3 regions of the Fictibacillus sp. B-59209 genome follow, and region 1 is predicted to be linked to each of the others. Evidence: riboswitches for the same ligand, from Rfam matches in the RefSeq annotation. Region 1 holds a riboswitch; each other region holds the start of a gene.
The links. Region 1 has a riboswitch for S-adenosylmethionine ahead of P4361_RS20460 (methionine ABC transporter ATP-binding protein). Riboswitches for the same ligand answer to the same signal wherever they lie in the genome.
Positions count from the first base shown of each region.

Region 1 (8,923 bases):
ATTGGCGCAGTTGGTACAATAATCAGTTCAGAAAGCTTTAAATTCTTTTCTTTTGCGAAGTTTTCCATATAGATTTTGTGCTGGAACAGGTTCGCATCAATAGATCCTTTAGCTAATGAGAGGTTCGGCTGAATGTAATCACTGAACTCTACAATTTTAACGTTATATCCTTTCTTCTCCAGTTCAGGTTTGATGGCTTTATTGACCATATCACTGTATGGGCCGGCTGTTGCTCCAATGCTGATGTTCTTCTTGTCTCCTGAGCTTGATGATCCGCTGGAAGTTGAGCCACATGCTGACAGAACACCAATGGCTAGTAATAGAATGAGTGCTGAAGTAAACTTTTTCATTTGTTTCTCTCCCCTATTGTTTTATCTTTTATCTACGAGTTTGGAGATCTTATCTCCGGTGAATTGAATGATTTGGACGAGTAAAATCAAAACGACTACCGTGGTAATCATGACGGTATTATCATAGCGATAGTACCCAAATCGGATGGCCAAGTCACCGATTCCTCCCCCGCCAACAATACCTGCCATGGCTGAATAACCGACCAAGCTGATTGTCGTGATTGTTAATCCTTGAATCAAACCCGGTTTGGCTTCCGGAAGAAGCACATCCTTAATGATCATCCATGAGGTTGCCCCAACTGCTACGGCTGATTCGATCACTCCCTTATCGATTTCTCGGAGTGACGCTTCAACCATTCTTGCAAAAAAAGGAATCGCAGCAACAGAGAGGGATACGGAAGCCGCAGTAGGCCCAATTGTTGTCCCTGTAAGCAAATTGGTTAACGGCAATAACGCCACCAAAAGAATAATGTAGGGAATCGAACGAATCAAGTTGACGATCCACCCTGTAACACTTTTCACAGTGGAATTTTCAAGGAATAATCCTTTATCGGTTACAAAAAGCAATACACCAAGCGGGAGCCCGATGATGATGGCCACGGCTAAAGAGATGCCCACCATATAAAGTGTTTGGAAGAACGCATTGTTTAAATCAGGAAGAAGCTGTACAAGTGAATCAAGCAACATCATAAACCACCTCCAAACTCCTTGTTTTTCTTGTAATATATTCGATCGCTCTCTCTACTTCGGAATTTTCACCTGTAAGCTCCATAATGAAAATGCCCAGAGGGATATCCTGTATGTACTCAATCTTCCCGTGCAGAATATTTCCTTTCACGTTGTATTTCTGGAAAAGCTCTGACACCACTGATTCTTCGGCAATCTCGCCTTTGAACTGAATCTTGATGATCTTCCCTTTGCGGTTTTCAATGAGCTGCTTAGGCAATTCAAATTGCAGGATACTGTTAATAAAATCTTTGGTGAGCGGTTTCTGAGGATCAGAGAAGATGTCATAGACCTCGCCCTCCTCAATCACTTCACCATTTTGCATGACGGCTATCTTATGGCAGATTTCCTTCACTACTTCCATCTCATGCGTGATCAGAACGATGGTCAATCCCAGCTTGCGGTTAATGTCCTTTAATAAGTTTAAGATGGACTTTGTTGTGCTTGGATCGAGGGCAGAAGTTGCCTCATCACATAAAAGCACCTTCGGGTTATTGGCAAGCGCCCTGGCAATTCCGACCCTTTGTTTCTGACCTCCGCTCAACTGAGCCGGATATTGATCCTTCTTATCCGCAAGATCCACGAGGTCCAATAGTTCCAATACTCGCTTTTCCGCCTCATCCTTTGATTTGCCCGCTGCTTTCAAGGCAAATACAATATTTTCATAGACGGTTTTTGAACTGACCAGATGAAAATGCTGAAAGATCATGCCAATCTTTAACCGGGCTTTTCTTAAATCTTCTCCTTTTAAAGAGGCAAGATTCACCCCATCAATCCAAACCTCACCCGATGTTGGCTTCTCCAATAAATTTAAACATCGGATCAAAGAGCTCTTCCCTGCACCGCTGTAACCGATAATGCCGTAGATCTCTCCTTCTTTTACCGTAAGAGATACGTTGTTGACCCCCACGATCTCTTTTTTCTTCGAACGGTAAACCTTCAACAGATTTTTGACTTCAATCATGAAACAACCCCCTCTTTCTTTCCAAATAAAAAAGCCCCTTTCATCATGAAAGAGGCATTGGATTATAAATTCAATCACCTTATCTTTCAGAATGAAAATCATTCTGTAGGAAGTGGCACCTTTCCAAATTGGAGGTTGCCGGACGTCATAGGGCCTAATCCCTCAGTCACTCTCGATAAGAACGGTTATGCTATTGTTTTTAGAACATTTCTAATAATAAAGCGATTCTCCTCCATTGTCAATACTATCCATAGTAGATTTGTCGGAATTAAACGTTTATATTTGTTGCCGTATGATAACTAGGCATATGGACAGTAACTTGGGACAACCACATCCCATATTTTATTTTGAGGGTACTTTTCCAGAAAAAACGTTTGTGTTCTGGCGATTTCTCAGCTCGTTAAACCCGTAAAATAAAGTAGGAGGTTTTTTTATTGAATGAACAATTCAAGTGGGATCTTCAGGGGCTGCACACTGATGGTGTAAATGTCAGCAATGTTACCCCGAATTATCCTCAGGATCAAGATACGAGTGATTCCGCTCGTCTCTGTGTTGGCTTTGGCATTGGTTTCTGTGTTGGTGTATGCGGTGGCTTTGGTGTATGCGGTGGCTGTGGCGGTTGTGGCGGCTGCTTTGGCCGCTGCTTTGGCTGTGGCGGCTGTGGCGGCTGCTTTGGCCGTTGCGGCGGCTGTGGCGGCTGTGCCCGTTGTGGCGGCTGCGGCCGCTGCGGTCGTGGCGGAAGCAGTTAAGCTTCCGATCGGTAGTGATAGGTATTTTAACAAAAGACCGGCCCTGCATATCCCTCGGCAGGGCTTTTATCGTTTGGATAGGCATAATGGACATCAGGCATCCATAGAGTTAAATGATGTAAAAGATGTAGAGCTTCTAAAGAGGAGGTCGATCATGCAAAAATTAAATCCTTCTATGTGTTTAAAAGTAAACAGAGACACGTTTGTTTTTCCGGATTCAGCTAAAGGTGTATATCTCCGGAACAACGTAAAATCTTTAAGAATGGAAGGCAGCACCATTGACCGATGGCTGGAAAAATTAATTCCTATTTTCGACGGAACCCATACTCTTGATTCTGTCACAAACGGTTTACCAGATGCTTATAAAGAACAAGTGTATAAGATCGCACATGTTCTGTACGAGAACGGTTTTGTCCGTGATGTAAGCCAGGATCTCCCACATCAGCTTCCTGATCGCATCCTTGCTAAGTATGCCTCCCAAATCGAATATTTAGATCATATTCGTGATTCGGGCGGTTATCGATTCCAAGTTTACCGCAATGCAAAAGTAGCGGTGCTCGGTTCGGATTCGCTTCTCCTCTCTCTCGTTCGATCATTGATTGAATCAGGGCTTCCTTCTTTCAGCGTCATACTCACTGAATCACACCCAACGATTCAGCAGCGGTTAAATGAGATGATAGCTGAAGCACGCAAGTCAGAGCCCGAAACCAAAATCACCATCTTAAGTTCCGGGAAAAATTCTTGGAGAGAAAATGCAGAACCGTTTGATTGCATCCTATATGGATGCAAGGACAGTGATTTATCTCAACTTCGTACCCTTCTGGCCATCTGCAAGGAACAAAAGAAGACTGTTCTTCCCGTTACTATTTTAAAAGACTTAGCTTTTGCCGGCCCGCTCGTTTCTGCTGAATCCGATTCGTGCTGGGAGTCTGCCTTCCGCAGACTGCACCAGAGGCTGAATGAAGAAGGCAATGGTTCTCACTCCTTATCACAAACAGCAGGTGCGCTAATAGCCAATGTGGCGGTTTTTGAGCTTTTTAAAGAAATCACGGGCGTACATGAGGGAAAAAGAGAAAGACCATTTTACTTGCTTAACTTGGAAACGCTCGAAGGAAGCTGGCACACCTTTCTCCCTCACCCGTTGGTTACTGGGCGTGTTTATGCCGAACCGATTAACGACCCGGCTACATTCCTTGAAACATGCGATCATCAACAAATGGACTTACATTCCCTGTTTTACCGGATTACTTCAAAAGAATGTGGTGTTTTTCATCTTTGGGAGGAAGCAGATTTACTCCAGCTCCCGTTATCACAATGCAAAGTCCAGGTTGCTGATCCGCGTTCAGAAGGCCCTGCCAAGCTCTATCCTGAGACTGTCTGTTCAGGACTCACGCATGAAGAAGCTCGCCTGGAGGCAGGTCTGATTGGAATTGAAACATATGCCAGGAGTTTTGGGAATGACTTTTTCAGTGAGCATCCTTCATCATGGGGAATCGGGATGGGCAAGACCCCTGCAGAAGGTTTATGCAGAGCAATGCAAAACGCACTTCATGAAGAATTTGTGAAGCAAGCAGATCACGGTGTCACTAAAGCCACATTGGATGTAAGTCTTGTCAATGATCATCGCTGCCAATTTTTTCTGCAGGCTCTGAGAACCAAGAAGTCTGAACCAGAATTTTTATGTGGCCGTGAAGTACTGGGTTTTCCTGTCGTTTGGGTTGAATCAAACGGCAAGTGGTATGGAAGCGTTGGATTGAATATGCAGATGGCTTTAAGCAGAGCATTACAAACGGCTGTGATGGATTCTCAAAATCGAGAAACCTCACATTATCCCTATGGGGTTGCGGTTTCCTCCATTACATCGCAAAAGGATGCTCAACAGAAGGTTCGGGTTCCTTCTTTTGAAGAAAAGCCGTTAGACGAAACCTTCCATTCTGCAATAAATCGATTAAGGCAGAATAAAAAACAAGCAAACATCTTTGAACTTCATCTGGAAGCGATTTTTAAAGAGAATACGGCTGGCATTTATGGGATTGCGTTAAGCGGGGAGGAACTTCCATGAGCCACTCCATCATCATCATCGGAAACGGAATGTTAGCTGACACCGTAAGCAAACAATTGAGCGGGCTCTATTCCATTACACGCTGGGCCACTGTAAAAGAAGCCATTCCGAATCAAGGAAATCTGGCATTAGTGCTCCACGATTCCTGGGTTCCGGCTGAACACCTAGAAGCTGATGAGGCCTTTTCGTTCTTTGGCATCCCTTGGCTTCGGGGATTCGTATCATTTGGTGAAGCCAACATTGGCCCGCTTGTTCTTCCAGACAAACAGGGGTGTTCTCAGTGCGCGGATAGGCGCCGTTTTATGGCGGGATCTGACCGGAGAGAACAATTCCAAATGAAAGAATACAAGATGGATCAACCTGGTATCGAGCAAGATCCTTGGGCTTCAGCTTCAGGATTATTGCAAACTTCCTATCTCATTCAAGAAGAGGTCCATAGATTGTTAAAAGGAGAAAAAGCCCGCACGTATGAACATGTATTTCTTCTGCAGTTAAATACGCTCCGGCTATCCTATCATTTCTTTTTGCCTGACCCATACTGCCCTGTGTGCGGCGATCTTCCAGAGGATACAGCGGATACCGCAGAGATCATACTGAAACAAAGCCCGAAGACATCAATCGATAGCTATCGCTGCCGCTCGCTGGAAGATATGGAGAAGGTTCTGGGCAAGGATTACTTAGATAGCAGAACGGGCCTTCTTAATCATAAACGATATGACTTCATTTCCCCTTTTGCCGATACGATTGTCAATCTTCCTCTACTATCAGGCGACGAGTTAACGGGTGGGCGAACCCATTCGTATGCTCAAAGTGAACAATCAGCCATCTTAGAAGGACTGGAGAGATACTGCGGCTATTCCCCAATGGGTAAACGGACAATGGTTTATGAACCGTATTCCAAGGTGGAAAAGCATGCCCTTAACCCTCGATCAATAGGACTTCATACAAAGGAACAATATGACATGCCAGGATTTCCTTTCAGGCCATTGGACCCCGACCGGCCCATTCATTGGGTTTGGGGCTATTCTTTATCACAGAACCGGCCCATCCTGGTACCAGAGACGTTCGCCTATTACAGCTTGGGTGGCGGGGAAGGCTTTGTTTATGAAACCTCTAACGGCTGTGCACTCGGCGGAAGCATGGAGGAAGCGATTCTTTACGGTATTTTCGAAATTGTTGAGCGGGATTCATTTTTAATGACATGGTACGGCCAACTCCCTATTCCTCGTCTGGATCTGTCTACCATAGACGACCTGGAGCTTCAGCTCATGATTCAGCGCATACACGCAGTGACCGGATATGAGGTGCATTTGTTTAATTCGACGACCGAGAACGGCATTCCCAGCATTTGGGCGCTTGCCAAAAACACGAAGCAAACGGGCATGAATCTTTTATGTGCCGCTGGAGCCCACATTGATCCTTTAAGAGCTGTAAAAGGAGCAGTTCAAGAACTCTCAGGCATGCTTCTCAACATGGACGATAAGCTGGAAAAGGAACGGGAGAAATATAGGCAGATGTATGATGATTCGTTACTCGTTCATCATATGGAAGACCATTCGATGCTATACGGGTTAAAGGAAGCGGAGGAACGCTTATTCTTCCTTCTCGATCAGCGCCCGAAAAGGAGCTTTCAACAGGAATTTCACCCCGTTCGTAAATCCGCTGATTTATTGGATGATGTTGTGGAGATCCTGGAAGTTTTTCGCCAGCTTCAGCTGGAGGTCATTGTTGTGGACCAAACAAGCCCTGAACTGAAACGAAACGGGCTACATTGTGTAAAAGTAGTGATACCCGGGATGCTGCCCATGACATTTGGACATCACCTTACTCGACTAAAGGGATTGGATCGGGTGTTGAACATACCAGCGAAACTCGGATATGCGAGAGAGCCGCTGACTTATAGCAGCCTTAACCCGTATCCTCATCCATTTCCATAGCAGTCCCAAAGGGGGAAAAGGAATGAACCTCGATGAATTTTTGCATAACCTGCATTATGAATCTGACAAAATAAAACCCCGGGACTGGGAGGCGAATTGGGACGACGCCCCCCTTCCCTATAAGCTTTACCGGGGGTTGCCTGTAGTGGAATTACCCGCAAATATACCCCTCCATCTCGAACAAAAGAAAAGAAACTCAAAACCAAATCTCCAAGAAATGAGTCACTTTCTTAAATATACCTTCGGGCTTACACAGGTTAGCCAAACACATCCTTTTGCTGAACAAACAGAAGAATGGACAGCATTCCGGCGCTTTGCTCCATCCGGCGGTGCACTGTATCCAACTGAACTTTACATCTATTTGAAAATTGAGGATCTGCCTGAAGGCATTTATCACTATGATGCTGCACACCATCGTTTAGTTTGTTTAAGGGAAGGGAATTTTGACAGCTACTTGAACAGAGCTCTGGGCAATCGCTGTGACTTTTCCTCCACTTTTGGTACCGTATTTAGCTCCACGTTTTTTTGGAAGAATTTTTTCAAATACCATAACTTTTCTTACCGTCTGCAAGGGCTGGATACCGGCTTTGTGATCGGTCAGCTGCTGGAAACAGGAAGACGCATGGGTTTTGAGACGGGGGTGTATTACCATTTTCTTGACCGTGCTATTCATCATCTTTTAGGACTATCCGAGCAAGAAGAAAGTGTATATGCGGTGATTCCTCTTTCCGTTAATCCAGCCATGAACTGGTTTACGAGTGATGAAACAGAGGAACCCTCCAATGCTGCTTCGTTATGCGGTGAACTGAAACCACTTGACCATCAGCATTACGTCCGTTCCAAGAAAATTTGCGAATATTCCATGCTGATTAAGATGAATGAGGCGTGCATGCTGGACTCGTTCCCAACTCATAAGCAAATGGAAAAAGAAAAGAAAGAAGAGCAAGCACATCCGTTTCACCTGCTGCCTCGTGTGGACCGGTTATCGTATGATTTCTATTCCGCCTGCCGAAATCGATATTCGCCTGGAATGGACTTTGTTCAGAAACCCATAAACCAACAAACCTTATCAGCCCTTCTATTCGAAGCCTTCTCCACTTTTTCTTACCGAAATGATCTAGACTATGCTTTTCAGAAACCTCCTTACCGTGTTTCACTCTATTGTTGTATGTATAACATAAAAGGTATACCCAATGGCTCCTATTCTTATGATGGATCCAATCATGCGTTACAACCTATTCAGGAGGGTGATTTCCGATGCCAGCTGCAAGACGGACTGCTTGCTGATACTGTAAACATGACTCAAGTTCCACTTTCCTTCACAATCTCTGGCCATAAGGATCATTACAAGAACGCTTATGGATACAGGGGACATCGTATTCAGCACATGGAAGCTGGAATTCTGTCTCAGCACCTGCTTCTGGCAGCTTCGGCATTAAATATGGGCGGGCATCCTCTTCTCGGATTTGATGTCCAATCCTATGATGACCTCTATAAACTGAGTGAAAAAGGAAAAACCAGCCTGCTCCAAATCCCTTTGGGCTGCTTCAGGCCCCATCCCAGATTACAGGGAAACCTGTATAACTGATGCGGTTACCTATACTAGATGAAATTCTTCAAGCCCTGTAAAGCCCGAATGATTCTGTTCGCTTTACAGGGTTTACTAATTATTAAACAAACGTTTGATTAAACTCTTCTACATCCTCCACGCTCGGAGAAAAAGCCGGGAAAAAACGAGCGTTCAATCTCACCAAATCCCCCAAAAAGTGATGGGCCCTACAGCCCTTCACTCCTTTTTTGCATGTTTTCTATTTGCCAGTTTCAATTTCTCAATGGCATTTTTACCTAACAAATCTTGTAAACAAATTTTGATTTTAATAGACAAGCATACAAACAAAAACTATGAATCTTGAATATCTTAAATAGAAATTTCTTTTAAACTATAAAACATAGAAACAAAAAGCAAGAATCCTGAATATAGAAATTTCATTTAATTTACTCTTGAAGGGAGAGTTGGGTAATTTGTCAAGCAGCCATAAAAAATCAGATTGTCAATGTGACTGTGTGGAAGAACTGGCAGAACAACTAGAAAAAAGAAGAGGAGACTTCGTTGTTGTTTATGAAAGAAATGGCGA
Region 1 is NZ_JARMMC010000029.1:53,009-61,931, reverse strand. Features, by position in the region: gene P4361_RS20470 (MetQ/NlpA family ABC transporter substrate-binding protein) at 1-350, opposite strand, end outside; gene P4361_RS20465 (methionine ABC transporter permease) at 372-1,037, opposite strand; gene P4361_RS20460 (methionine ABC transporter ATP-binding protein) at 1,027-2,040, opposite strand; SAM riboswitch class I at 2,117-2,222, opposite strand; gene P4361_RS20455 (putative thiazole-containing bacteriocin maturation protein) at 2,527-4,851, shown strand; gene P4361_RS20450 (TOMM precursor leader peptide-binding protein) at 4,848-6,788, shown strand; gene P4361_RS20445 (SagB family peptide dehydrogenase) at 6,811-8,376, shown strand; gene P4361_RS20440 (hypothetical protein) at 8,811-8,923, shown strand, end outside.

Region 2 (11,148 bases), on a different contig from region 1:
GTCTCGCACCTTGCACTCCAATCAACTTTTCATTGAAGATTTTTCACGTCAAAGGAGCTGCCTGAAGGTCAATTTTCGACTTTCAGGACAGCCCCTTCTTTTTTTATTGTGCGGTTACGTAACCATATTGTCCAGCAATTACAGGGAACGATTTGACTGTATTTGTAATAATGACGGTGGTTTGAAGAGTGATCTGATCAAAAAGCCACCTTGCCTCTTCGTTATGCATTCTTATGCAGCCGGAAGAAACATGCTGGCCGATGGAGCTTTCATTGTTGTTTCCGTGAATGGCATAGGAGATTTGAGGGTTTACGGATAAGCCCATCCATCGGTCGCCGAGAGGATTCTTAGGATCGCCTCCAGCAATATGTTCTTTGTAATAGGGTCTGTTTTTAATCTTATTGGCAATTTTATAGATTCCCTGGGGAGTGGGGGTCGAAGATTTACCTGAAGCAATTGAAAATGTTTTTACAATCGTCCCGTTTTTATAATAGGCGAGCTCATTGCTATGAAGGTTAATGATCAATAGCGGATATGCAGAAGGGCTTTTTACCTCTTGGTTCGTTTCCTTATCTGGAGATGTTGGGTTCACCTCTGGTTTTTGAATTTTTTCTTGATTTTCTTTTTGCTCAACAGGAGGATACTTGGCTGAAGGATGAACGGATTTCGGGGAGCTAAATGAGGAGTGCTGATAGAAATAATAAGAAAAAGCAAACAGCCCAATGGCTAGAAATACAAGAATTCGGTATCTGAGTTTCACAGTTGATGTCCTTTCTATGGATGAAATATAAGAATTGGATGATAAATAAAAAGATCCATCCTATTTCATTAGACGTCATCAGGTAAGGAATGGTCTCTGTCCGAAATAAAAATGAGCAAAGCGCCTAAGAACAAAGCATGAAAGTTGCGAAGTGTACATAAACGAAGTAGGGTAAATATAATAAAACAGAGTTTTTTCTACACAAAAACTATACTATTAAAAGGCAGTTGGTGAGACAAAATGGAATTTATCCATACTGAATTTCAGGCTCGCTGGATGAAGAAATTACATGAGCTTAGTGAGAGATTTGCAGAGCGCGCTCCCGAACATGATCAGCAAGGCACTTTTCCATTTGAGAATTTCAAGGAATTGGGGGAATCCGGTTACTTATCCTTGACCGTCCCTAAAGAATACGGAGGACAGGAGATCAGCCTTTATGACTATATCCTGTTTCAGGAACAAATCGCCCGCGGAGACGGTTCTACGGCATTATCAATAGGATGGCATCTTGGTGTGGTTATGGACTTGTCTGAGAGAAAACCATGGGATCCTACAGTCTTTGAGAAGCTCTGCAAACGCATTGTGCATTCTCGAATTTTGATCAACCGTGCTTCCACTGAACCGGCAACAGGAAGTCCGACTCGAGGCGGGAAACCTCAGACGATTGCCGAACAAAAAGGGGATCAATGGATCTTAAACGGAAGAAAGTCCTTTACTTCCATGGCTCCTGCTCTTGACTATTCCATTGTGTCAGCTTCGGTCAAAGATTCAGACCAAGTATCTTCATTTCTCGTGTCACATAAACTTCCGGGTGTTTCCATTGAAGATAAATGGAACACGCTGGGCATGCGGGGAACTCGGAGCGATGACCTGGTTTTAAAAGATGTGGCCGTTGAACGGAATGATCTTGTAGAAACGGCCGATCAGGAGAATAATCAGCAGCTTCCAAAAGCCTGGCTTCTTCACATCCCGGCATGTTATATCGGAATCGCCAGAGCTGCCCGCGATTATGCGGTTTCCTTTGCAAAAAATTATAGGCCTAACAGCTTGAAAGGACCGATAAGTGAAGTTCCTGAAGTGCAAAGAAAAATAGGATTGATGGATTTGGAGCTGTTAAAAGCAAGACAGCTCATGTACGGAGTCATTGAACAATGGGAAAAATATCCTAAAAAACGCCAGTCACTCGGCAGTGCGCTGGCTGCGGTGAAATATGCAGCGACAAACAGTGCAAACGAGGTGGTGGATTTGGCCATGAGGATTGTTGGAGCACACAGTCTGTTTCAGGATAATCCCCTGCAAAGATACTATCGAGATGTGCGGGCAGGCCTTCATAACCCTCCGATGGATGACGCTGTTATTTCCATGTTTGCACGAAATGCCTTGAATGACTGATTAACAGGAAAGGGAGATCAAAGTTGAGATCTTCCTTTTTTGTTTTGGAAAATATTGTTTGGCCTTGAAGAAAGGATAATGACAATAAAGCGCAGAATATGTTGTATACAGGAACATCTTGAAAAGGGGTGGACAGGATGGAACGCAGTTCTGCAAATCAAGCGGCAAATCTCATTGGTGATTCAGCGGTACAAATGCTGCACAGCAAAGGGCTTTTAGTGGTCAGTGAAGAGGAATGGTCAACTCTTCAGCAGGAAATGAATACCTCAGAGCTTGAGATCAGAAGATTGAAAAAGGAATTGCTTCGATATGCAAGAAAAATCGCAACCTGGAAAACCTTTGGTAAATCGTGCAGCTAAGGTAAGATGACTCTTATTTTGGACTTTTTGCTGAAATAAGAGTATACATACAAAAAACGGGGAAGAGTAAATGAGAAATTATTTTACTCTGTTCTTCACCCCTTTACATAGGGTAGGGGGGTATGGTAATATGAAGGAGAAAAGGAGGCTGGTTGATTTGGAAATACAAGAACATGAATCACACTGTTCAACAGAAAGAAAAAGCCACCATTCTGATAAAATGAAAAGCAACCTGGTGACCCGTTTAAATCGTATTGAAGGACAGATTCGGGGGGTAAAGGGTATGATTGAACGTGATACGTACTGTGATGATGTTCTTACCCAATTATCAGCCATTCAGTCAGCGCTAAATAGTGTCGGGAAACTGCTTCTTGAAGGACATATGAGAAGCTGTGTTGTGGAAAGAATCCAGGAGGGCGAGCTGGAAGTGATCGATGAGCTCTTGGTAACTGTGAAAAAATTAATGAAATAAATCATACATCAGGGAGGTATAGTGATGGAGAAAATCATGCTGAATGTAAAAGGAATGTCTTGCGGACATTGCGTCAATGCTGTGGAAGGAAGCGTAGGGAAATTAAACGGTGTTCATCATGTTAAAGTACAGCTGGAGGAAGGTACCGTTGAAGTAGAGTTTGATTCCACCAAAGTTAATCTTGAAGAAATTAAAGAAACCATTGATGAACAAGGATACGATATTGCCTAATTGAAAGGACCAAAATGGACCGTGCTTAAACAGCACGTTCTCTTTTGGAAATGAATATACCCTATAAGGGTATAGGAGGGTATTCTTATGAGTGATAAATCAAAAGAAATGAGTATCCCGATTTCTGGCATGACTTGCGCTGCCTGTGCATTGAGAATTGAAAAAGGCCTTAAAAAAATGGATGGTGTTTCTGATGCAAACGTGAATTTTGCTCTGGAAAAATCAACAGTGGTTTATGATCCTGAATTAGCAGGGCCGAAAGATTTTCAACAGAAAATCAAAGATCTCGGCTATGATATTGCGGGAGATAAAGTGGAATTCAATATAAGCGGAATGACCTGTTCTGCTTGTTCTGCTCGAATTGAAAAAGGGTTAAAGAAACTGTATGGCATACTGGATGCGAATGTGAACTTAGCGCTGGAAACAGCCACGGTCAGTTACCAGCCTTCTGAGATATCTGTTTCTGAAATGATTAAAAAAGTAGAAGACCTTGGATATGGGGCAAGTTTGAAAGAGACAGACGGAAATAAGGCTGCTGATCTCAGAGAAAAGGAAATTCAGAACCAAACCGGCAAGTTCCTGTTTTCACTTATTCTTTCTTTGCCACTTTTATGGGCCATGGCCAGCCATTTTTCGTTCACTTCCTTTATCTATCTGCCTGATATGTTCATGAATCCATGGGTTCAGCTCGCTTTGGCAACGCCCGTTCAATTGATTGTAGGGAAACAATTTTATACAGGTGCATATAAAGCATTGAAAAATAAAAGTGCAAATATGGATGTACTCGTTGCATTGGGTACATCCGCCGCTTATTTTTACAGCCTTTATTTGACCATACAGGCAGCAGCCAATGGCAATAACATGCCTGAACTCTACTTTGAGACTTCGGCTGTCCTTATCACCTTGATTTTACTCGGTAAATTGTTTGAAGCGAGGGCAAAAGGAAGATCTTCTGAGGCCATAAAAAAACTGATGGGACTTCAGGCAAAAACAGCGCTTGTAATCCGTAACGGAGAAGAGCTGGAACTGCCATTGGAAGAAGTTGTAGCAGGAGATGTTGTTTCAGTCAAACCAGGTGAAAAAATCCCGGTTGACGGAGAGGTTGTTGGAGGCTATTCTGCTGTCGATGAATCCATGCTGACAGGGGAAAGTGTCCCTGTTGATAAAGCATCAGGAGACACGGTCATTGGAGCAACGATCAATCGTAATGGTTTTTTGAAAATCAAGGCAACGAAGGTTGGAAGAGATACAGTGTTATCCCAAATCATTAAAGTGGTGGAAGAAGCACAGGGCTCAAAAGCACCGATTCAGCGCTTAGCAGACAGAATTTCTGGGATTTTTGTTCCGATTGTCGTCGGTTTGGCTGTTGTAACCTTTCTCATTTGGTTTTTCTGGCTTGTACCCGGAGATTTTTCAGGAGCTCTTGAAAAACTGATCGCCGTTCTTGTCATCGCCTGCCCATGTGCGCTCGGTCTGGCAACCCCGACATCGATCATGGCCGGATCGGGACGTTCAGCTGAGTTCGGCATTCTTTTCAAAGGCGGGGAGCATCTAGAAAATACACACCTGATCGATACCATTATTTTAGATAAAACAGGAACAGTCACGAACGGAAGACCGGTTTTAACAGATATATTGCCTGCTTCAGGGCTTTCTGAGCAGGAGCTGTTAGTTCTTGCTGGAAGCGCTGAGAAAAATTCAGAACATCCTCTCGCCCAGGCAATTGTTGAGGGAATGACGGAACGGGACCTCATGCCTCTTTCCTCCAGCAGATTTGAAGCCATACCCGGACACGGTATCCAGGCTGTGGTCGATGGAAAAAGAGTACTTATAGGTACAAGAAAGCTGTTGAATGATCATGATATACCACTGCAGGCTATTCTTGAAAAAATGGAAGAGCTGGAAGAGCAGGGCAAGACGGTGATGCTCGCAGCTATAGATGGAGAGTACAGCGGGATGGTTGCTGTGGCCGATACGATAAAAGAAACATCCAAGGAAGCCATCAGCCGTTTAAATGCGATGAACATTGATGTATGGATGATTACCGGAGACAACACAAGGACCGCAAAAGCGATTGCCGATCAGGCTGGCATCGAGCAGGTTATTGCAGAAGTGCTGCCAGAAGGAAAGGCTGAAGAAGTGAAAAAACTTCAGCAGAAAGGCAGAAAAACAGCAATGGTAGGTGACGGTATAAATGACGCACCAGCACTTGCTGCAGCTGACATCGGGATGGCAATCGGAACAGGCGCGGATATAGCGATGGAAGCAGCTGATATTACATTGATCCGCGGTGATCTGAACAGTATTGCTGACGCTATTTTTATGAGCAAACGCACGATACGGAACATTAAACAAAATCTTTTTTGGGCGTTTGCTTATAATGCACTTGGCATCCCGATCGCTGCCAGCGGGTTTTTGGCTCCGTGGCTCGCAGGAGCTGCTATGGCATTCAGCTCGGTATCCGTTGTATTGAACGCGCTTAGGCTTCAAAAAATTAAACTGTAGAGGTGAGTTTTGATGAAAAGCAAAAACATCCGCAACTGGGTGCTGTCTGCTGTTGGTATCCTCATTCTGATCATGGCTGGCTATGCTGTTTATGACGTTTTAGAAGGCAAGGACGGGAAGAGGGAGCAGGCCGGCCATCAAGGTGGTCATTCAGAAATGCCTGGCATGGACCATGGGAATAAACATGGAGAACATGATGGACATAGTTCTGGTGATTTGGCCAAAAGTGAGGTTAAGCCTTCCGTCAGCTACAAAGATGGTGTCATTTCGATTCAGTTAAAAGATCAAAAAGGCAGGCCTTTCGATGAGCTGGAGGTCAATCATGAAAAGCTGATGCACTTCATTCTGGTCAGCGAAGATTTAAAACAATACAATCACCTTCATCCTCAAAAGACCAGTAAAGGCTCGTTTGAAGTAAAGCACAGTCTGCAGCCTGGAACCTACAATGCATTTGTAGACATCAAGCCCAAAAATAAAGCTTATGCCGTTGCCCCGTTGAAAATTGAAGCGGGAAGCCATGGAAATCATACTCACCAGCCAGAATTGAAGGCAGATACCACCTTTTCAAAAACAATTGATGGACACAAGGTATCATTGACGCCAAAAGAATTTAAAGCTGGCCAGCCTGTTACGCTGCAATTTAGCATGGGTGATGCAAAACCTGAACCTTATCTTGGAGCACGTGGCCATGTTGTGGTCTTAGATCATACAGGAGAAAAATATGTCCACGTTCATCCTTCCACTCCTGAAGATACAAAATTTGAGACGGAATTTGAGGAACCTGGACTTTATAAATTGTGGGCGGAGTTTAAGATCAATGGGAAAGTGATCACCTATCCATTCATTATTGAAGTGAAGAAATAGCAGAATACAATAAAAGCTGACTCATTTGAGTCAGCTTTTATTGGTATAAATTATTGTTTGTGATGTGTCAGTGGAGATTAGTGCTTTCAGTTTGTGGTCCAGCTGAGAAAGAATGTTTTTTATTTTTTCTAATGCTGAAGAAAATTGCCGCCAGCCAAACGACGACCAGCACGGTATAGACCGATTGCAGTGCTGTACCGGAGATTCCAGCGGACTGCAAAAGCGTCCGGGCGTTCGTTACAATAATCAATCCTCCAACAACTACACCTAAAATATGCGAAGGGATAATGCGGACGAGCCATGCTGCGATCGGTGCTGCGATTAATCCTCCCGCCATGAGGGCGATAACCCACATCCAGTTGACCTGCTCCCATCCGAGAGAGATGAGGAAACCGAGTGTAGCAGAAACGGCAACAGCAAATTCGCTCGTATCCACGGAACCGATGACTTTTCTTGTTGTTGTGCCGTTTTTGGCTAACAGGACAGGTGTGGCTACCGGTCCCCAGCCTCCTCCTCCGGTGGCATCCAAGAAGCCAGCAACAAGTCCGAGCGGGATGAGCTGCTTGCGGCTGAACGCTTTTTCATGATCAACAGGCTTGTTGTTCTTTTTAAATAAAAATCGGTACAGAATAAAGAAACCAAGGAACAGCAGGAAAAAGGAAATATACGGTTTTACTGCGTCGCCAGGAAGATTGGATAAAAAGCAGGCACCGGTAAATGCCCCAATGGATCCCGGAATAATGAGACGAAAGATAATTTTACGGTCAACATTACCGAACCTGATGTGTGATGCACCTGAGGCGGCTGTCGTAACAACCTCTGCAAAGTGAACCGAAGCCGAAGCAACCGCCGGAGCGATTCCGAAGGCCAGCAGCAGGGAAGTCGAAGTCAGTCCGTAAGCCATTCCGAGTGACCCGTCAATCAGTTGTGCAACGAGTCCAATCAGGGCCAGGATGATCAGTTTTTTCATTTTACTCCTCCTAACAAATAAAAGGCCCTTAACAGTAAAGTTAAGAGCCTTCGGTTTTTCCGATCAGCAGTGTATCTCTTTTCGAATTTAGTATCTACTATATTCAATGGAATGAAAGTCTGTCAATAAAATTTTTGGATATTTCAATAAATATTTTTTAATCCGATAAGAATAATAGGGTTTGCGAAAGCATAAATGTGTGTTATTATTTAAAAAAATAAAAAAACTTATCCAGAGCGGTGAAGGGAACTGGCCCGATGAAACCCGGCAACCTGCATTTTTTTGCAAGGTGCTAACTCCAGCAGAATGTTTATTACATTTTGGAAGATAAGGTAATATGTTTACCTCGTCAGTCTTTCCGAAATGGAAAGGTTTTTTTATTGCCATTTTAATTCCTAAAAAAACCTAACAAAGCATATTAAACGAGGAGGTTCTGATGTGGTAAACGGTAAAAGCCAGGATGAAATTTTTGAACAGTTAAAAGAAATGCTGAACAGTATCAAGTATGGGTCCATCACGTTAATTATTCAGGATGGAAAGCTGATTCAGCTGGAAAAAAACGAAAAGGTACGTTTTAAATAAATATTCGCTGACTAGAAAACTAGAGGCGGTTTTAACATAGCAGGATGGCTGCTTATGGTTAAAGCTGCCTTTTTCATTGGAGGGGTGGTTAACATGCTCAAGTTTGACACATGGAAAGAACAGGAGTTTACGTTTCCGGAAGACAGTGAAACGAAGGGGGCACTCGAAGTACTGAAATGGGCGTATGAGCAATATGGAGCTGCACTCGTTTATGCGTGCAGCTTCGGAATAGAAGGCAGTGTCCTGGTGGATCTTGTATCCAAGGTCAAACCAGATGCAAGAGTCGTTTTCCTGGATACAGGCCTTCACTTCAAGGAAACGTACGAGGTGATCGAAAAGGCGAAAAAAAGATATCCGGAAATGAAGATTGAGATGAAGAAGCCTTCGCTGTCCTTGTTGGAACAGGCGGAAAAGCATGGCAGCGAGTTATGGAAAAGAGAACCGAACCTCTGCTGTTATATACGAAAGGTAGCCCCTCTTGAGGAAACACTGAACGGAGCACCGGCATGGCTGTCGGGTCTCCGGAGGGAGCAGTCGGCAGGGAGGAGCAATGTTCAGTACATCAATAAGGATGAACGTTTTAAATCCGTGAAAATCTGTCCGCTGATCCATTGGACGTGGAAGGAAATTTGGAGATACGCCTACAAGCAGAATCTGCCCTACAATCCGCTTCACGATCAGGGGTATCCGAGCATCGGCTGCGAGCCGTGCACGCTTCCGGCTGACGGATCGGGTGATTCCCGCTCAGGACGCTGGTCAGGGCAAGGGAAAACAGAGTGTGGACTTCACGAATAATAAAGTAAAATTACAGGAGGAATTAACATGACATCAATTTTGCCGCATGGAGGAAAGCTGATAAACCGTTATGAACCAAATCTGCCAACGGACCACATTCAAAAGGAAATGGAACTGGATGCTACATCCTTAAGTGATCTTGAACTGATCGGTGTAGGAGCCTACAGCCCAATTACCGGTTTTCTAAATGAAGAAGACTATCAATCTGTCGTTGATTCTCTACGTCTTGCTGATGGAACGGTTTGGAGCATTCCAATCGTCCTTCCAGTTCATGAAAAACAAGCCAGGACGCTATCAGCAGGAGATCAGGCGAGGCTCGTATTTGAGGGTGTAACGTACGGAGTCATCGAGGTGGAAGACCTTTACCGCCCGGACATTAAGCATGAAGCAGAGCAGGTCTACCAAACGGCAGATACTGCACACCCTGGGGTTAAAAAACTTCTGGAACGCCCTTCTTACTATGTCGGAGGATCAATCACTCTCGTAAAGAGGCCTGAAAAACAGAGGTTTACTGAATATCGTCTGGATCCAGCTGAAACCCGCCAAGTCTTCAGAGACAGGGGATGGAATACAGTTGTAGGTTTCCAGACAAGAAATCCTGTGCATCGAGCACACGAATACATTCAAAAAACAGCCCTTGAAACCGTAGATGGACTGTTCCTGAACCCGCTTGTTGGAGAAACGAAATCCGATGATATTCCCGCTGATGTGAGGATGGAAAGCTATGAAATCCTGCTTGAAAACTATTATCCGCAAGACCGGGTATTCTTGGCCGTATTTCCGGCAGCGATGAGATATGCAGGACCGAGGGAAGCCATTTTTCATGCGATGGTCCGCAAAAACTTCGGATGCACACACTTTATCGTTGGAAGGGATCATGCAGGTGTGGGCAATTATTATGGGACGTATGATGCACAAAAAATCTTTTCCAGGTTTACTCCGGAAGAACTAGGCATTACACTGATGTTCTTTGAACATAGCTTCTATTGTACAAAGTGCGAAGGAATGGCTTCATCGAAAACATGTCCTCACAGCAAAGAGGATCATGTGATTTTGTCAGGCACTAAAGTGAGGGAACTGCTGAGAAATGGAGAGCTTCCGCCAGCCACCTTCAGCCGCAAAGAAGTCGTAGAAGTACTGATCAAAGGTCTGAAAGAAAAAACAGTAATCGCATAAGGAGGAACATGATGAGCCAAATACAGAACATTACATGGCACCAGGCGGCCGTATCAAAGGAAGATAGAAGAACACAAAATGCCCATCATAGTTTCGTAATATGGCTGACAGGGCTATCGGGTTCAGGAAAATCGACTCTTGCCAATGAGGTTGCTAAAGAACTGTTTCGGCGGCAGGTGAAAAACTATGTGCTGGATGGCGACAACATACGCCACGGCTTAAATAATGATCTTGGCTTTTCAGACGAGGACCGGAAAGAAAACATACGCCGGATCGGTGAAGTATCCAAGCTGTTTGTAGACAGCGGAACAGTTGTGCTGACGGCATTTATCTCACCATTTAAGGAAGATCGGGATCAGGCGAGACAGATCTTAGGCAGTGATGAATTCCTTGAAATCTTCGTAAAATGTCCGCTCGAAGAATGTGAAAACCGAGATCCGAAAGGACTTTACCAAAAAGCAAGAAAGGGAGAGATCAAAGCATTCACTGGGATCGATTCCCCATACGAGGAGCCGGAATCTCCAGAATTTACAGTGGATACGAAGGCCTCGACGATTGAGGAATGCACGGCCGAAGTCATCTCTTTTCTTGAAAGCAAGAATCTGATCAAAAGGAAGGAATAATCGTGGCCTATAACAGCAACAGTTTTGAAATCTATGAAAGGGAAACGATACTAAACAGCTGAGGCAGGTGAATGAAATTGAGCAAAGTGTATTTAGTGGGTGCTGGACCGGGGGATGCGGAATTAATCACCATCAAAGGAGCAAGATGTATTAAGGAAGCTGATGTTATTCTTTATGACCGGCTTGTTAATAAAGATCTGCTGGATTATGCAAAGCCAGGTGCAGATTTGATCTATTGCGGAAAGCTCCCTAATCTTCATACGATGCAGCAAGATACGATCAACCATTTTTTAGTGAAGTATGCCAAAAAAGGAAAAGTTGTCACCCGGTTAAAGGGTGGTGATCCTTTTGTATTCGGCAGGGGCGGTGAAGAAGCGGAAGCTCTAGTTAAAAATCATGTGGAATTTGAAGTGGTTCCA
Region 2 is NZ_JARMMC010000038.1:44-11,191, forward strand. Features, by position in the region: gene P4361_RS21465 (L,D-transpeptidase) at 104-760, opposite strand; gene P4361_RS21470 (acyl-CoA dehydrogenase family protein) at 1,001-2,152, shown strand; gene P4361_RS21475 (hypothetical protein) at 2,290-2,511, shown strand; gene P4361_RS21480 (metal-sensitive transcriptional regulator) at 2,642-2,983, shown strand; gene copZ (copper chaperone CopZ) at 3,008-3,214, shown strand; gene P4361_RS21490 (heavy metal translocating P-type ATPase) at 3,302-5,719, shown strand; gene P4361_RS21495 (hypothetical protein) at 5,732-6,583, shown strand; gene P4361_RS21500 (sulfite exporter TauE/SafE family protein) at 6,651-7,553, opposite strand; SAM riboswitch class I at 7,778-7,887, shown strand; gene P4361_RS21505 (YezD family protein) at 8,019-8,135, shown strand; gene P4361_RS21510 (phosphoadenylyl-sulfate reductase) at 8,229-8,930, shown strand; gene sat (sulfate adenylyltransferase) at 8,958-10,106, shown strand; gene cysC (adenylyl-sulfate kinase) at 10,118-10,729, shown strand; gene cobA (uroporphyrinogen-III C-methyltransferase) at 10,807-11,148, shown strand, end outside.
Region 2: it holds a riboswitch for S-adenosylmethionine, as region 1 does, so the genes downstream of both, P4361_RS21505 (YezD family protein) here and P4361_RS20460 (methionine ABC transporter ATP-binding protein) in region 1, are expected to answer to the same signal.

Region 3 (11,148 bases), on a different contig from region 1:
TTTGTAGAAAAGAAGGCAAAAGAGCCTGTCCTAGATCTTTCACTGTTTAAAAACCGTGTTTTTGCCACAACAAATGCTCTAGGGTTTTTACTGGGCTTAGGCATGTTCGGTGCGATCATGTTCGTTCCGATGTTTATGCAGGGTATTCTGGGTGTAACTCCGACACAAGCTGGTTCTACCATGACACCGATGATGATTTCTCTCATCCTGGCGAGTATTATTGGAGGAAGACTTCTATTGAAAGTTCCTTATCGAACCGTATTGACTGCGGGCATGATCATTACAGCAGTAGGCTTCTACTTGATGAGCACGATGGGTGTTGATTCCAATGAAATTACAGCATACGCTTATATGATTATTATGGGATTCGGAATGGGTCTTGTTATGCCGACATTAATGATCGCGATTCAAAATGAATTTCCGAAAACAAAACTGGGAGCTGTTACTTCTGCATCAACGTTCTTCCGTTCAATTGGCGGTACGATTGGTATCACTGTTCTAAATGTAGTGATGAACCATTCCTTAGAAACAAAAATGAAAGATGTAGTGAGTGAACAAACGAACCCAATGCTTCAAGGGATCTTTCAAAAGTTAGCAGACAAAACAGATGCATTGTTCAGCATTTTAATCCATCCAAATCTTCTTAAATTGCCTGATACAATTAAAGATACCGTTATTCATTCTATACAGACCGCATGGAGTGATTCTTTTACCACTGTATTTTTAACAGGCTTGATTTTTATTGGAGCGGGTATTTTGGTCGCTTTATCCGTCGGCGGCGGAAGAATTAGCCGGGAGCGCCCTGAACAGCATACGCCTTCTAATCAGACGGCGGTTATTGAAAAACCAGCTGTTGAATAGTGATAAATAAAGACATGAGGATTATATCCTCATGTCTTTATTGTTTCTCTCATAAATTCTTTGAGCAAGTTCCCCCACTTATCAAATTCTGTCAGAAATCCATCATGGCCAAACATGGTGGATACCTCAAGATATTTTGCTCTTTTATTTTCAGCTTGAACATCTTTTACAAACTGTTCCATTAAATCAGAAGGATAGAGCAAATCACCGGTGAAACCAACACAAAGCATTTGAGCCTTATAGCTCTGGGAAGCAGCCGATACTCCTCCCCTTTCTCTGCCGATATCGTGAGTATCCATCGCTTTCAATAGTGTTAAGTAACTGTTGGCATCAAAACGGTCCGCTAATTTATCCGCTTGGTATTGAAGATAGGATTCAACTGAAAAGGCTGCATCCTCATGAATGGTTTCCCAATTCTCTGTTTGTTTTCGCTGAAATCGATGATTGAACAATGCTCCCGAACGATAAGTGAGCATACCGATCATCCGAGCAATGCCAAGCCCTTTCCTTGGTGTATTTTCTTTACCGTACTGTCCGTTATTCCATAAGGGATCACTGAGGATGGCCGTTCTTCCCGCTGCATTGAAACCTATCGCATAATCACTTAGAAAAGGGGTTACGGCAATCGGGATCAGACGCTCCATAAAATCAGGATACATCAGTCCCCACTCTAATACCTGCATGCCGCCTAACGATCCGCCGATCACTGCCTCTAGACGTCCCAAGCCGAGTACTTCCAAAAGTTTCTTTTGGGCCTGCACCATGTCTCTGATTGTTATCAATGGAAATTCAGCTCCGTAAGGACTTCCAGTAACGGGATTGACCGAGAGTGGTCCTGTTGATCCGTCACACCCTCCCAATACATTTGAAGTAATCACCTGGTATTTCTCCAAATCAATATACTGCCCATTTCCCAATAGACCTGCCCACCAGCCTTCTCCCATCTCACTGTTTAACGTATAATGATTACCTGTAAGCGCATGGCATACGAAAATGGCAGGTGCATTTGCTGCGCCGATTCGCTGGTAAGCGATATGGACATCTTTCAGCTCTTTTCCAGACTCTAACGTAAGTTCTCCTATTGCTGCAGTATCATTTACAGCAGATAATTGTGTATTTGCCAACAGATATCCCCCCATTTATTCAACAAAAAACACCTCTCTAAAAGATTCAGAGAGGTGCAATTATCCGCTTGGGCTTGACCTTCTCTTATCTCTCAAAGCCTTCTGCCTTGCAGGATTTGGCACCTGTTCAGAAATAATCTGCAGGTTGCCGGGTATCATCGGGCCAGTCCCTCCACCACTCTTGATAAGAGTCAATTATGAATTTTTCAAATACTTTAATACGTTCAAAAATACCTTACTCCTATAGGTTTGTCAAATGGAATTTGGAGGTTGGGTACAAATGTTACAATTATGTTTGCCTCTCTTATATATAGGGAATGAATTTATATAAGTTTACAAAAAAGGGGTGATTTTTATGCCTTATTACGAAAGAATCCTTGTTGGTGTGGATGGATCGGAATCTTCGGAGGTTGCCTTTTACAGAGCTATAGAAATTACGAAAGAATATCATGCGCAATTGCTAATTGTTCATATTTCTGAGGAAAAAATCCCTACTGCTCCATTAGACGCAGGTGCAGTTAACTTCGAGATGAACCGTGACAAGAGTTTTAGTGAATCCCTTCTTGAAAATTATGATGAGATGGCAAGGAAACATGGATTAAAAAATGTTAAAACCTTATCTAATTACGGAACTCCAAAAACAGAAATCCTTTCTTTCGCTTCCATGCATGAAGCAGATTTAATTGTCTGCGGTGCAACCGGGTTAAACGCTATGGAACGCATTTTTATCGGCAGTGTTTCACAATATATCACCAGGCATGCCACTTGTGATGTTCTCATCGCCCGGAACAGCCAAAAAATTGAATCATCGGGTCTTAGCATAAAGAGCTCAAGTGAACGATAATAAAACCTCGGACCTTTCAATGGCCTGAGGCTTTAATTTACTTGCTGAATGTATGGTTGCCGATTACTATATTGACAGGCTTTGTATCGAGCCAACGGCTTACCGCTGTCGTTTTATTATAGAAAAACAGCGATCCATTCGTATTGTCATAACCGGATAATGCTTTATCAACAGCTTTTTCTGATGAAGGTGAAGGCTTTTTCAGGTTGTTTTCCATGACAGGCTCAAACTGACCTTTGTCGTAGATAACCCCTTTGATCGTATCCGGAAAGCTATCAGCCTTTACTCGGTTCAAGACAACAGCAGCAACTGCAGCTTTACCTTCAAAACTTTCACCCATTGCTTCAGCTTCAACAAGAGAAGCGAGAAGTCTTTTATCTTCTGAAGAAGCTTTCACTTGATCTTCACTTACCCCTTTAACTGCCGGTATGTTTAATTGCTGGCCAGGTCTTATCATATTTCCGTCTAAATTGTTGTCTTTTTTGATACTTTCATAAGGTACGTTATAAGACTGACCAAGCTTCCAAAGTGTATCCCCTTCCTTTACCGTATGTGCGCTTGCATTTGTTCCTCCTGCTATAGAGAGCCCAATGGCTGTTATTCCTGTAATTAAACCAATCTTTTTATACATAAATTTATACCTCCTGGATCGTTGTGTTTTCGTCAAAAGTAAAAGGACGATTCCTGGTCACCCGTTTGTTGTTGCGAACTAACGCAGCCCCTAGGAGTAATGTTTCGGATATATGATATTTTTTGTGACCATTGACCGATTTTCCTTCAGAGCACATGCTGGATAAGTGGCTCCAATATACTATAGATAACCCCATTTAATTCGGCAGGAGGATGATAACTTGCTATTCCTTACTAAGATTGAAAAACTCTTCACTCCGCTCGTTCAACCTACCTCACAGGAATTGCTTGATGCTATCCATAAACTGCAAGCTAGTGTAAAGGACGCCGGCCCTTTTATCAGGGATCCAGAAAACAAACCCTATGGCAGGAAATTAATTTATAAGAGTGATCACGTAGAAATTCTCGTTATGCATTGGGCATCTGCCCTGGATTGCTCTCCTCATGACCATGGGCAGTCATATGGGTGGGTCCAGATTTTATCTGGCTCTTCAAACCACACACTCTATAAGCTCCAGCCCGGCGGACAGCCTGTGCCAGTGAAAGAACAGGTTGAAAATAAAGGATCGCTCCTAAACGTTGGAAGAGGAATGATTCATAAGATGGGTACTCATGAAAAGGATCCGCTGATTACTTTACACGTCTACTCTCCCCCAATTTCCGGTATGAAAGTGTTTGACCTTGAAAAATGTGCAGCTTGCATCGTCTCAGAAGATTGTGGAGCATGGTGGCCTGATGAACAAAGACAGTTGCTGCAAACCATTTTGCTCCCGTCACAGCCTGCTAAGCGATGAATGTATTTCCGCATATCCAGGGATTTAAAAGGTTTTCCCATAATTTCTTACAATATGTGCAGTTTAGCCTCCTTAATTCTCCCTTTCTTTAGAGATTATTGGCTATAACGGACGATGTCCCGGTAAAGGGTTGAAACCTCTTCTTTACATGTTAAGATAGGACCTTAAGTGAACTCAGCACAGCAATAAGGAGAGGTTGCATGTTAGAAACTAAAAAGGTGCTTTTTATCGGGGCAGGTTCCATGGCCGAGGCAATAGCTGCCGGAATGGTCAATCAAGATAAATTACCGCCCAGCAATATCATGATGACTAATAAACAAAATGAAGAACGACGAATTGAACTGATGAAAAAATATAAGGTGATTGCCTTACCTTACAGTGAAGTAAGGGTCCAAGAAGCGGATCTGATCATCTTAGCCATGAAGCCGAAAGATGCAGAAAAAGCATTAATCGAGCTGAAACCCAAACTAAAGCCAGATCAAATTGTACTCTCTGTTCTCGCGGGGATATCTACTGGCTTTATGGAAGAAATTCTTCCTGATGAACAGCCGGTTATTCGGGTAATGCCTAACACTTCCAGTACGATTGGAGAATCCATTACGGCCGTAACTGGTGGACAATCGGTCACAATGGAGCATATAGAAATCGCAAAAGAATTATTTTCTGCGATCGGCAGGGTAAAAGTGATTGAAGAAGAACAGATGGATGTGTTTACAGGTATAGCAGGAAGCGGTCCGGCTTACATTTACTATGTTCTTGAACATATTGAAAAAACAGCTCAGGCTGAAGGACTGGATGAGGACCTTGCAAGGGAGATTGCAGCACAAACGGTTTTCGGCGCCAGTAAAATGGTGCTGGATACAAATGCATCACCTGAATCACTAAGAAAAAAAGTTACATCCCCAAACGGCACAACAGCAGCAGGGTTGGATGCTCTGCGGGAAAATGAAGCTGGCCAAGCGTTTACTAAAGCAATCATCAGCGCAAAAGAACGATCTGCTGAGATCCGCAAAGAATTCGAGAAAGTTTTTGTATGATAATAAAAAATCGCCCGACCTGGGCGATTTTTTATATTTTAGGATAAGGTATAACTGCCGGTTGTGTCCCTCATACTGATAAAAAGGAAATCAGGAGGAGCACACATGGAAATAAACCATCCAAAAAATATTCATCTGTACATTCTGTTGCTTACTGCGCTTGTTTTCGTCTGGTCTGCTTTCCGCCCGGCTGATTATTTCACTTGGGTTCTTGAAGTATCACCCGCTGTCCTTCCAATCCTAATCCTTATGCTTACTTATAAACGTTTTCAATTTACAACTCTTTCCTACAGCCTTTTTTCCATCGTGTTCATATTAATGTTTATCGGTGGCCATTATACGTACGATGATGTCCCCCTTTTTGAGCGGATTCAGAATACCTTTCATCTCAAACGAAATGATTATGATCGGTTCGGACATTTCTTTAAGGGGCTCACGATTATTCCTGTACGAGAAGTTTTGCTCAGGCTGGAAGGCCTCCCTCGCCGTTTTTGGCTTATTCTCCTCAGTTTAAGCATCATTCTCTCCCTCGCCGCAGGATATGAGATTATCGAGTGGCTGGTTGCGAAAATGGAAGGGCATTCTGCCAAAGATTTTCTGGGAATCCAAGGGGATATCTGGGATTCACAATGGGATATGTCCCTTGCTTTTGTCGGGTCGATCATTGGCTATCTTCTACTATACCGCCTTCATGATCAGCAGCTTGAAAAACTACGATAAATATTTCTTTAGAATTCGATCTATGGGGCGACCGTATGTTTCTCCAAATAAATTCAAATGAACGAGAAGATAAAACAATTGATAAAGTTCTTTACGGTCTTGATATTCTTTTTCAATTGGTAAAAAGTAAGCATAAGCCTGGTAAAAATCAGCAGAGAATCCGCCAAACAATTCTGCGAAAGCCAAATCCATTTCATGATGGCCATAAAGAATCGCGGGATCGATCAGAAAGGGATCCCCATTCTTTCCAGTAATCCAGTTCCCTCCCCATAGATCTCCATGCAGTAAGGAAACATCAGGTTGTTCTGGAAGATCCTTTTCCATCCTCTCCATGATTTTGAACAACCTATTTATTCGTTCTGAATCCATTCCGTTTCCTTCAATTCCTCTTTCAATCTGCGGCAGAATCCGTTTCGTTATGTAATACGCTGTCCATGTTGAATATAAGCTGTTCGGCTGCGGAATAGTTCCGATGAAATTGTCGTGATTCAATCCATAACGCACCGGTCCGGGAGAACTGTGAAGAGCAGCAAATCTTTCTCCCAGTTTTCTTTCTGTATCTTTCGTTTTCTTTCCTTCAACCCACTTTGCCAAAATAAGGCTTGCTTTGTCCCCAGTCCTGTTGTCTTCATACGTATAAACATCCGGAACATCTATGGTTTGAGTTGTTCTTATTGCAGCAAGTCCGGCCGCCTCACACTGAAAAAAACGTTCTGGTGCACGGCGATGTATTTTTAAAAAATACTTCTGTTTCTGTGTTTGAACAGCATAAGCCTCGTTGATGCTGCCCCCGGATACCCTTCGGATTTGAAGTGATTCAGCCGGATCTTGAAGACGTTCCAGATGTTCTTTTAACAGCTTGCAGAACGCTGTGTTATGTTCATTATTCATAATTGCCCCCACCTGCTTCATATAGATTGGAGATGTGATGTATTGATTTCTTACTCTAGTCATCCGGGAAGGGTGTAACCCCAATGCTCGATTTGGAGAAAATCAGAAATGAGATTGAACGGCGCTGCCATGATCTGCTATCTTTCCAGCAGGCAGATGGCTCGTTTAGATTTTGTTTTGAAAATCCAGTTACAACAGATGCCTATCTGCTTGTCCTTCTTGTATTATGGGAGTGGAATGATGAGCCGTTAAAACGAAAATTGGCTGAACGCATTCTTTCAAAACAAGAATTGGACGGAACATGGAAAGTATACCCTGATGAGAAAGAAGGCAATCTTTCTGTTACGATTGAAGCGTATGTTGCACTCTGTTACGCTGGATATCTCAATATTGACAGTCAACGAATGAAAATGGCCAAAGAATTTATTCTCTATCATGGCGGATTAAAAAAGGCAAGTCTTTTAACGCGCGCTTTTCTGTCTGTAAATGGTGTTATACCTTGGCCCAGAATCCCCTTTGATCCCGGTTTACTAATCGATCCCCCATCCTTATCTCCAATCCAGTTCTACGATATGAGCAGCTATGCGAGAGTTCATTTCGTACCACTGATTGCTGCCATGAGAAATGATTTCTTTGTATTTCATCCTTGCAGCCATCAGCTCTCTGCTTTAACGGGTGATCGGAATCATGAATACTATTGGCCGGAACTTGAAAATGATTCGGTAATTCGTTTTTTTAGCGGCTTAGAGGATCCCTCTGATTCTGTTCATAAAAAATTGGAACGGTACATGCTGGACAGAATTGAAAAAGACGGAACCCTGCTTAGTTACGCCTCTTCAACGTTCTACATGATTTATGGTTTGCTTTCCCTTGGCTATCCGAAACATTCACAAATCATTCTTCAGGCCATTCAAGGGATTATTTCTCTTTTATGTAATAATGGCACTCATTTTTTTGTTCAAAATTCACCTTCTGCTGTATGGGACACCTCACTTCTTCTCTATTCCTTGATCGAAGCCGGCATCTCACCTGCAAATCATCACATACAAAAAGGGATTCACTTTCTTCTCGAACACCAGCACACCAAAAAAGGCGACTGGCAGGTTCATTGTAAAGAAACCGCTCCCGGTGGGTGGGGTTTCTCTGAAACCAATTCCATCCATCCCGATACGGATGATACTCAGGCAGCTTTACGCTCCATTTCAATACAGGCTGCTTTCTCACCCCCTTCCTTTCACTCTTGGCAAGAAGGAATAACCTGGCTGCTTGCCATGCAGAACGATGACGGCGGCTGGCCTGCTTTTGAAAAAAATACAAATAAAGAATGGTTTGGACTGCTTCCTGTTAAAAATGCATCCGACGCTTTGATTGATCCGTCAAACCCTGATATCACAGGAAGAGTACTTGAATTTTTAGGCAGTTATACAACCTTGACTATAAAGGATCCTGCTGTAAGCCGTGCCGTGAATTGGCTGAAGTCGCATCAGGAGTCCGATGGATCATGGTATGGACGATGGGGTGTCTGCTATATCTATGGAACATGGGCGGCTGTAACAGGGCTTGCATCTGTTGGAATACAGGTAAACAGAGATAAATGTCTTAAAAAAGCTGCGAGGTGGCTTGAGGCTATCCAAAATACGGATGGGAGCTGGGGCGAATCATGTTATAGTGATGAGGCGAAGAGGTATGTACCTTTGGGTTATGGGACGATTGTCCAAACTGCATGGGCCATTGATGCTCTCACTTCGATGAGTCCGCAGCCAACAACCGCTATTGCTAATGGAGTAAATTATTTGCTTTCTTCCTATCATGATGCATCCGCGTTAAATTACCCAACAGGATCCGCCCTGCCAGGATTTTTTTATGTTTTGTATCACAGTTACAGCCGGATTTGGCCACTGAATGCATTAAGTCATGTTTTCAGAAAATATTTTCAGTCAAAGTGAGGGCTTAACGGGCCAAAACCCGTGTCGTAGACTGCTTGAGCTATCATTTTATGGCCGAGGTTGTTAGGATGGATACTGTCCCATGACAACAATTCTTTTTCTCGTCTGACGAATAAGGAGTAAATATCTGCGACCCTTACGTTGGGGTACTTCTGGAACGTCTGGATATAAGCATTGAATAAGTTTACCCATTTATAAGCAAGATCCCACTTGTGGTAAGGATTGTATATATTCGTTAAGCGGATAATGTAATTCTTTTTCCCCTTCTCTTTCATTTCAATAATGTTCCTTAAAATGGCAGACATATTCCTTTGGCACTCTTTTAACGTTTGATGAAATTCCACTTCTTCCTTTTTTAAAAGATATTTTTTCCCAGCCCTGATCAAGTCATTTCCGCCTGCAGTGATGGTAATGATCTCTGAATTCATGAGGGCTTTTCTGATCTTCGGCTCCTCAATCGAAGAAAGTACATCGAGTGTTGTAAAGCCATTTTTAGCGAAATTTGAAAGATGATATGTCTTAAAGAGAGTATGCTCTAAGAGAACGGTATACCGTTGGACGAAGCTTCCCCATTCCTTGGAAGAGCCGATTCCCACAGAAATGGAATCTCCTAAGGCGGTATAATGAGAATTCACTTTCCAAGATAAGCCCATCCTGCTCCGCACCTTTCACTCTCAGTTACTTTATAAATATGAACTTACAGTGGAAAAGGTACAAAAAATGAGAAGAGATAAAATTCTTGCTAATTTTTTTAAGTGAGTGTTATATTTTAGTTGATGACGGGATGTACCACAGCATGTCAGCGTAAATGCATAGCGTGTACGATGCTGCAGGTTCTAATTTTTTATCCCGGCCATTACATATAAATGATTGGCAGCGGAAAGCTGCTTTTTTTATGTCTTAGGGGGTATACTCTATAAGGGAAGAACTGAATTGTAAAGCTTTTGTAAATGTTTTATTTCAATTCAAAAAAGCTGTTTATCTTTAGAATCATAAAAGTTATAATACGATTGGTTTGGGTTAGCGAAAAATTTAGGGGAAATTTACTTTTTCTTAACAAACGGAGGTTTTAGTACATGATATTTTCATCAAAAAAGGATTTGTTTTTGGACTTACTAACCAGCATCGCAGATAACGTCCGCGACTCCGCACAATACTTTGTGGATTTTAAAATCAAATCCGATGAAGATTTAAAAGAATTTGCAAGAAAAATGAAGGCATATGAAAACAAGGGCGATAAATTTATCCACGAGTTGATTATCGGTTTGAACAAGACCTTTATTACTCCCCTAGAACGTGAAGACATTTTAGAGCTTGCCAATAAAATGGACGACATTCTGGACGGCATGGAACAATGTGCTTCCAGATTTGAAATGTACAACATCACAACACCTGACCAATACATGGTTCAATTTGCTGGCCATATTCTAGAAGCGACTTACGAGGTTGCTGAATCCGCTAAATTATTGCACAAGAAAAAACTAATGGAAATCCGTCCGCATGCGATTAAGCTGAACGATCTTGAATCTGTAGTTGATGACCTGCTTCGTACAAGCATCAAAAACTTATTCAGAGTCGAAAGGGACCCGATTAAAATCATGCAATATAAAGAGCTTTATGAGCTTCTTGAGGCTATTTCCGACAGCACTGAAGATGTTGCCGATACTCTTGAAACCATCATCATGCGTAACGCCTAAGGAGTGATTGGCTATGGATACGTTATTTTTTCTTATCGTTTTAGTCGTTATCTTCGCATTGGCCTTTGATTTTATCAACGGTTTCCACGATACAGCCAATGCGATTGCGACCTCAGTGTCAACAAAAGCGCTGCCTCCTAAGGTAGCCATCGCACTTGCCGCTACAATGAACCTTATTGGTGCATTGACCTTTACAGGCGTAGCCAAAAGTGTAAGTAAAGATATTGTCGATCCTTTTCAGTTTCATGATGAAAAAATAGGATTGCTCATTGTATTGTCGGCCCTTATCGCTGGTATCGCCTGGAACTTGATTACCTGGTATTACGGGATTCCATCAAGTTCATCTCATGCTATTATCGGATCGATTGCAGGTGCTGCTATTTCTGCAGCAGGATTCGGGGTCCTCAACTACGATGGGTTTCTAAAAATCATTCAAGCTTTAATTATTTCACCGTTTGTTGCTTTAGCTGTCGGTTTTATCATCATGACTCTATTTGCGGCGATCTTTAAAAACTTTAATAAAACAAAAACAAATAAAGGCTTCCGTACCTTTCAAATTTTCACTGCCGCTCTTCAGTCTTTCTCACACGGAACGAACGATGCA
Region 3 is NZ_JARMMC010000045.1:6,604-17,751, forward strand. Features, by position in the region: gene P4361_RS22890 (MDR family MFS transporter) at 1-861, shown strand, start outside; gene metX (homoserine O-acetyltransferase MetX) at 891-1,985, opposite strand; SAM riboswitch class I at 2,068-2,176, opposite strand; gene P4361_RS22900 (universal stress protein) at 2,341-2,829, shown strand; gene P4361_RS22905 (cell wall hydrolase) at 2,867-3,460, opposite strand; gene P4361_RS22910 (cysteine dioxygenase) at 3,681-4,253, shown strand; gene proC (pyrroline-5-carboxylate reductase) at 4,454-5,290, shown strand; gene P4361_RS22920 (DUF2238 domain-containing protein) at 5,396-6,010, shown strand; gene P4361_RS22925 (fructosamine kinase family protein) at 6,002-6,901, opposite strand; gene P4361_RS22930 (terpene cyclase/mutase family protein) at 6,985-8,847, shown strand; gene P4361_RS22935 (GDSL-type esterase/lipase family protein) at 8,835-9,500, opposite strand; gene P4361_RS22940 (DUF47 domain-containing protein) at 9,924-10,544, shown strand; gene P4361_RS22945 (inorganic phosphate transporter) at 10,558-11,148, shown strand, end outside.
Region 3: it holds a riboswitch for S-adenosylmethionine, as region 1 does, so the genes downstream of both, metX (homoserine O-acetyltransferase MetX) here and P4361_RS20460 (methionine ABC transporter ATP-binding protein) in region 1, are expected to answer to the same signal.